DNA from 2 places in the Blautia sp. Sow4_E7 genome. Region 1 is predicted to be linked to the other one. Evidence: predicted binding sites of a transcription regulator. Region 1 holds the regulator's gene; the other holds the start of a gene.

The links. Region 1 encodes Rex, which represses fermentation and respiration genes when NADH is low (regulators of the CRP and FNR family bind a similar motif). Its sites were predicted from a motif close to ATTGTTAANTANTTAACAAT; they were not measured.
Region 2: a site for Rex is predicted at 1,848-1,867, ahead of ACTQ50_RS09355 (iron-sulfur cluster assembly scaffold protein). Genes of this name have one in related genera too.

What each region holds. Positions count from the first base shown of each region.
Region 1 covers NZ_JBQKLL010000002.1:144,031-147,455, reverse strand. Annotated here, with positions in the region: gene ACTQ50_RS02285 (PAS domain-containing protein) at 1-128, shown strand, start outside; gene ACTQ50_RS02280 (ATP-binding protein) at 306-887, shown strand; gene ACTQ50_RS02275 (redox-sensing transcriptional repressor Rex) at 1,156-1,809, shown strand; gene ACTQ50_RS02270 (NAD(P)H-hydrate dehydratase) at 2,004-3,425, shown strand, end outside.
Region 2 covers NZ_JBQKLL010000012.1:65,855-69,279, reverse strand. Annotated here, with positions in the region: gene ACTQ50_RS09365 (acyltransferase) at 82-750, shown strand; gene ACTQ50_RS09360 (TraX family protein) at 879-1,622, opposite strand; gene ACTQ50_RS09355 (iron-sulfur cluster assembly scaffold protein) at 1,901-2,593, shown strand; gene ACTQ50_RS09350 (GGGtGRT protein) at 2,621-3,425, shown strand, end outside.

The sequences.
Region 1 (3,425 bases):
ATATGCAATCAGATTTTTCTTATCTTGTTGTGGGTAAGAAAATATATATCTATGTGACCTATCAGGATGTCAGTGCATTGCAGAAGAATGAAGAATTGTCAAATGCACTTCATTATAGTAAAAATTGATATAAATACTATACTTGCTGTTTTTGATCAGATGTTTGGAACTGTATAAAATCCGCACGAATCAATGAATGCCACGTAAAGGGATAAAAGTGAGAAAGTGGTAAACTGGAATATAAACCAGTACCGGTAGATCTCTGGGATATGATAAATACTGTTTTGTCGATTGCAAGAGGATATATGGAAAACCGTGACCTTAATTTTTGTGTTTCAAGAGAAGAGCTTAAAAATCCCTATGTGATGGCAGATGAACTCAGAATCAGGGAAGTATTGCTCAACATTATCAGCAATGCAGTCAAATTTACAAAAGACGGAGGTACCATTTCATTTGCTGCAGAAAACGGTCCGGGTAATGATGAGCATCATATAATCGTACGCTATCGTATATCAGATACCGGAATTGGTATGAGTGAGGAGTTTCAGAGCAGAATCTTTGATGAGTTCAGTCAGGAAAATGATGGGGCAAGAACCAGTTATAAGGGAACTGGACTGGGAATGGCCATTGCCAAACAGTATGTAGATCTTATGGGTGGGAAAATTAAGGTCAGCAGCAAACAGGGAATTGGCTCAACATTTACGGTAGAAATCCCTCTGATTATAGCAGAACATGGATTTACGGAAGAGAAAGAAAAGTTAAGGAACGATATGGATTTACATGGTTTGCATGTTCTTTTGGCAGAGGATAATGATTTAAATGCAGAAATAGCAATCGCTTTATTGGAAGAAAAAGGGATTTTTGTGAGCTTTATCCTGATACTATGAATTTGGTTCCTGTTCACTCCGTGACCAGCAACACACTTCGCGATGCACAGAAATCATGCATTCGCATGATTTCGCGCCGATGTTCCCGGGTTTTCTGTGAGCTTCGCTCAAAAAAACACCTGGCGGAACGTTACCAGTGAACAGTAACTGAATTTGCAAAATATTTGTAATTCTGCACAACTTTAATTGACAAGAAAATAACATTTAGGTATAATTGACATAGTGTGACGCGGAAAATTTAGGCAGCGGAAACAAGGAGGGGAACATTTTGGAGGCGAAGGAAATCTCAAAGGCAGTGATCAAAAGACTGCCAAGGTATTATCGCTATCTGGGGGAGCTGATGGAAGAGAAAGTTGAGCGTATATCTTCCAATGACCTTAGTAAGAAAATGCATGTGACTGCATCACAGATCCGCCAGGATTTAAATAATTTCGGCGGTTTTGGACAGCAGGGCTATGGATATAATGTTGAATATCTTTATACAGAAATTGGTAAGATCTTAGGACTGGACACCATTCATCCTATGATCATTCTTGGTGCAGGTAACCTGGGACAGGCACTTGCCAATTACGGGGATTTTGAGAAAAGAGGATTTCGTCTGGTTGGGATTTTTGACGTAAATCCGGTTCTGGAAGGAATTTCGGTTCGGGGAATTGAGATTCAGATGATCAGTCACCTTCCAGAATTTATCAAAGAGAATCAGGTAGAGATCGCCATTCTGACTCTGCCGAAGAACAAGGCCAAGGAGATGGCGAAGGTTCTCATTGACAATGGAATCAAGGCAATCTGGAACTTTGCACATACAGATCTTGATGCTCCTGAGAACGTGATCGTGGAGAATGTTCATCTGTCTGAGAGCCTGATGGCACTGTCTTATAATTTAAGCCAGTACCGCAACGAGCATAAAGAAAACAAAGAATAAAACGTTACTGTGAAGGACATGACAGTAACAACAAAAGGTCAAAGAGGACTGCTGCTTGTCTCGCTGAAAGATTTACAGGAGACCGGGCGGCAGTTTTGCATTAGAGCGTGTTTGAAAATGGCTTTAGCGGTTAATGGGCAGAGAGTGAACTGCAACCGGAGCCCAAAAGTTATTCTAATGTTAGGAGTGGTTTTATGAAAAAAGTTGTGACCTGCAGTCAGATGAAGCTTCTTGACTATGGTACTATTCATAATATGCATGTTCCCTCCCTGGTTCTTATGGAGAGGGCGGCGCTTGCCACGGCAGAAGAGATCCGGAAGTATCTGGAAAAGAAAAACAGTCCTGGAAACTTAGAAAAAGAGCGGATACTGGCCGTCTGTGGCTCCGGCAATAACGGCGGTGACGGGATTGCCATTGCAAGGCTTCTTCATCTTGCCGGGATACATTCCGAAATCTATCTTGCAGGAAATCCGGACAAAATGACCGAAGAAACCAGACACCAGTGGGAAATTGCCAGGAACTATGGCGTTCCCGCAACGAATAACCCGGTATGGGATGAATATACTGTTATAGTAGACGGGATTTTCGGCGTTGGGTTGTCCAGGGAGATTTCCGGAACTTATAAGGAAATCATCCACAGTATGAATCAGACCAGAGCCTATAAAGTGGCGGTGGATATTCCGTCTGGCATTCACGGAGATACGGGAGCAGTTCTTGGAATTGCTTTTCAGGCAGATCTGACGGTAACCTTTGCATACCGGAAACGGGGGCTGTGCTTTTTCCCTGGCAGAGCATACGCTGGCAGGATCCTGGTGGCGGACATCGGGATCTATGACCGGGATCGTGATGGCAGTGAACTTGCAGATCAGGCAGCCTGGCATCTGGAGAAAAGGGATGTGGAAACACTTCCTGCAAGACCTGCCTGGGGAAATAAAGGAACCTTTGGAAAAATACTTTTGGTCGCGGGCTCGAAAGGCATGTGCGGCGCCGCTTATTTAAGCGCCAGCGCAGCACTTCACGGGGGAGCTGGTATGGTAAAGATCCAGACTGTGGAAGAGAACCGGATCCCGCTGCAGAGCCTTCTTCCAGAAGCTATGGTGAGCTGTGAATTTGACGAAGCGTCCAATGAGAAAAACTTAAACTGGTGTGATGTGCTGGTGATCGGTCCGGGACTTGGCACCGAAAGCAGTGGAAAAGAAAGATTGCTCTGGTTTCTGAAAAACGGGACAAAAGCAGGAAAACCTGTTATACTGGATGCAGATGGCCTGAACCTTCTGGCTATGAATCCCCAGTGGATGGAATCGCTGAACCAGCAGACCATTCTTACCCCTCACATGGGAGAAATGAGCCGGCTTACCGGCAGGACAATTTCCGAACTAAAAGCAGACCCCGCGGCCAGTGCCTGGGAGTTTGCCAAGAAAACAGGCTGTGTCTGTGTATTAAAAGATGCCTGTACCACTGTGGCAGATGGAGATGGCAGTTTGTACCTGAATCTTTCCGGCAACTGCGGAATGGCAACGGCTGGAAGCGGAGACGTTCTGTCTGGTATGATCGCAGCAGTTCTTTGCATGTATTTAAGCAGTGGGGAGAACAGGGATATTTCTTATAAAACAGCG
Region 2 (3,425 bases), on a different contig from region 1:
TGGCTTGATGTGAGTTGTAATGCAAACTTTTGGATGAATGAACCTATTTATAAAATTAGATTTATATGAGGAGGAAATATTATGTTAAAAGATTTTACCATCGCCAATATGCTGGATATGAGCCAGACAATTGCAGGAGAGCTTTTTGCGGGGAAAACTTATCCATGGGAAGTTCTTCCAGAGATTGGAGATTTCATTGTAAAACTGGGAAAAACACTGGATCCGGAAGAGTATGATCATCTGGAGGGTGACATCTGGATCGCAAAATCCGCCAAAATTGCACCAACCGCATGTATTAACGGACCAGCTATCATTGGTAAGAACACAGAAGTGCGCCACTGCGCATTTATCCGCGGCAAAGCGATGGTGGGAGAGGGCTGCGTAGTTGGAAACTCTACAGAGCTTAAGAATGTTGTCCTTTTTAACAATGTTCAGGTTCCGCACTATAATTATGTTGGTGATGCAGTACTGGGATACAAATCCCATATGGGTGCAGGTTCTATCTGTTCCAATGTAAAATCTGATAAGAAGCTGGTTGTGGTAAAAGACGGCGAGGAGAAAATTGAGACAGGCCTTAAGAAATTTGGTGCAATGCTTGCCGATCATGTAGAGGTAGGTTGCGGCTCCGTATTAAATCCAGGAACTGTGATTGGACGAAACACCAATATTTATCCGCTTTCTCCAGTACGCGGATGTGTACCTGCCAACAGCATTTATAAGAATAAAGATGAGGTTGTAACAAAGAAATAAATAGCCAATCGCATGTAAGTGCGGACTTTGGTTTTGAACACGAATCAAACGGCTTGACGGAAAATTAATTCTGTCAAGCCGTTTTGTAGTGCGATGTGTATAGGAAATTGTTTTTGCAATCCATTCACCTAAATTCCGAACCACATCTTTCGGATGATGGTCAGAATTGCAATATGTACCGGATAAAAAGCGTAGAAGAAATATTTGGCCCATCTTCCCTGGATGAAACCACGTTTTCCATTGTACATGTTCAGGGAAAGAAAAGCAAAGCAGGCTTTCCACTCGTAGATCAGCCAGCAGCTTCCGATTACAGCCTGGGCAGGCTTGTAAGAACGCAGCCAGTACATGATCAGAAGAAATACGAATCCCTTATATCCGTAATCAGCCTTTAGAAAATAGGAAACCGTCAGAAGAACCAGCATACTTACCAACTGCATAGCGGCATTTTTTTCAAAATGTTCGATCAGGCAGAAGGCAAGATATCCAAGAAAAAGAGTGAAAAATACATTCTGCTTACCTGGATAGAGCAGTGTGCTGTTTTGTGCAAAATTCCATGGGATTTCCGAGATACAGGCGAAAATCAGAAGATTTCTTCCATATTTTAACCGGTCATGGGTATGAAGAAAGCCTTCCACAAGCAGAAAACAGAAAATTGGAAAAGCTGCCCGACCTACATCACGCATAACACGGTACAGAGAGTATGTGGTGCTGCCTATTTGAATCCAGGGAGCGATTGCAGGCGGATAGTGGCGCAGAAGAAAAGAAGCGGTATGGTCGATCAGCATGATCGCCATAGCTAGTATCTTCAGGCTGCTTCCGCTTAAGATCCTGAGCTTTTCCGGCATAAAAGAAGTTGATGCTTGCGATGGCATATTATATAAGTCCTCCTGTTCTGATTATGGATACAGAGCATTGCCGGATGTTTTTTGAACGGCGTACAGTTCGCTCAGCAGCTATAATCGGAATGTTTTTTTGTAGTTTATCATGAAAATGAAATTCCCACAAGATAAGTCCCATAAATGGTACCAGCAATTTTTTCGTATTTTTTGCAAAATATGACTAGACGAATGGAGAATTTTGTGAGAAAATAACACTAGGTTGTTAGGTCTTTAACAACGATTAAGTAATCAACACTGAAAGGAGTCTTAAAATGATTTACACTACTGAAGTTGAAAACATGTGCCCAGTAGCTAAGGGCGCAAAACATGAGCCAGCTCCGATCCCGGAAGAAGGCCAGTGGGTCCATGCAAAGAAAATTGAAGATATCTCTGGTTTTACACATGGTGTAGGCTGGTGTGCTCCTCAGCAGGGTGCCTGTAAGCTGTCCTTAAATGTTAAGAATGGTGTAATCGAGGAAGCCCTTATTGAAACAATCGGATGCTCCGGTATGACACATTCTGCAGCTATGGCAGCAGAGGTTCTTCAGGGTAAGACAATTCTTGAAGCATTAAATACAGACCTTGTCTGTGATGCAATCAATACAGCAATGAGAGAGCTGTTCCTTCAGATCGTTTATGGCCGTACCCAGAGTGCTTTCTCTGATGATGGTCTTGCTGTAGGTGCAGGTCTTGAGGACCTTGGTAAAGGTCTTCGTTCCCAGGTTGGCACTATGTACGCTACCAAGGAAAAAGGAGTTCGTTATCTGGAGATGGCAGAGGGCTATGTAACAGGTATCGCTCTTGACGAAGACAACGAAGTAATCGGATATCAGTTCGTTTCTCTTGGAAAAATGACTGACTTTATCAAAAAAGGTGATGATCCTAACACTGCATGGGAGAAAGCAAAAGGTCAGTATGGCCGTGTAGCTGATGCTGTTAAGATTATTGACCCAAGAAAAGAGTAAGCCACAAGCGAAAGGAGACGAACAGAAATGGCATTATTTGAAGGATATGAGAGAAGAATTGCTCAGATCAATTCTGTATTAAATAGCTATGGAATCAGCTCTATCGAAGAAGCTGAGAAAATCACAAAAGACGCTGGTCTTGATGTTTATGATCAGGTTAAGAAAATTCAGCCGATCTGCTTTGAGAACGCTGCATGGGCTTACACAGTAGGCGCTGCAATCGCGATCAAAAAAGGCTGCAAGAGAGCTGCTGACGCTGCTGCTGCAATCGGAGAAGGACTTCAGGCTTTCTGTATTCCAGGATCCGTTGCTGACCACAGAAAAGTAGGTCTTGGACATGGTAACCTTGGTAAAATGCTTCTTGAGGAAGAGACAGAGTGCTTCTGCTTCTTAGCAGGCCATGAGTCCTTCGCAGCTGCTGAGGGTGCTATCGGTATCGCTGAGAAAGCAAACAAAGTACGTCAGAAACCATTACGTGTTATCCTGAACGGACTTGGAAAAGATGCTGCTCAGATTATTTCCCGTATCAACGGATTCACATTTGTTGAGACAAAATATGATTACAAAGAAGCTAAATTAAACGTAATCTATGAGAAACCATACTCTAACGGACTTCGTGCTACTGTAAAATGCTACGGTGCAGATGATGTTCAGGAAGGTGTTGCTATCATGCATCACGAGAATGTTGGTGTTTCCATCACAGGTAACTCCACTAACCCGACTCGTTTCCAGCATCCGGTTGCAGGTACATACAAGAAAGAATGTATCGAGCAGGGCAAGAAATATTTCTCCGTTGCTTCCGGCGGTGGTACAGGACGTACTCTTCACCCAG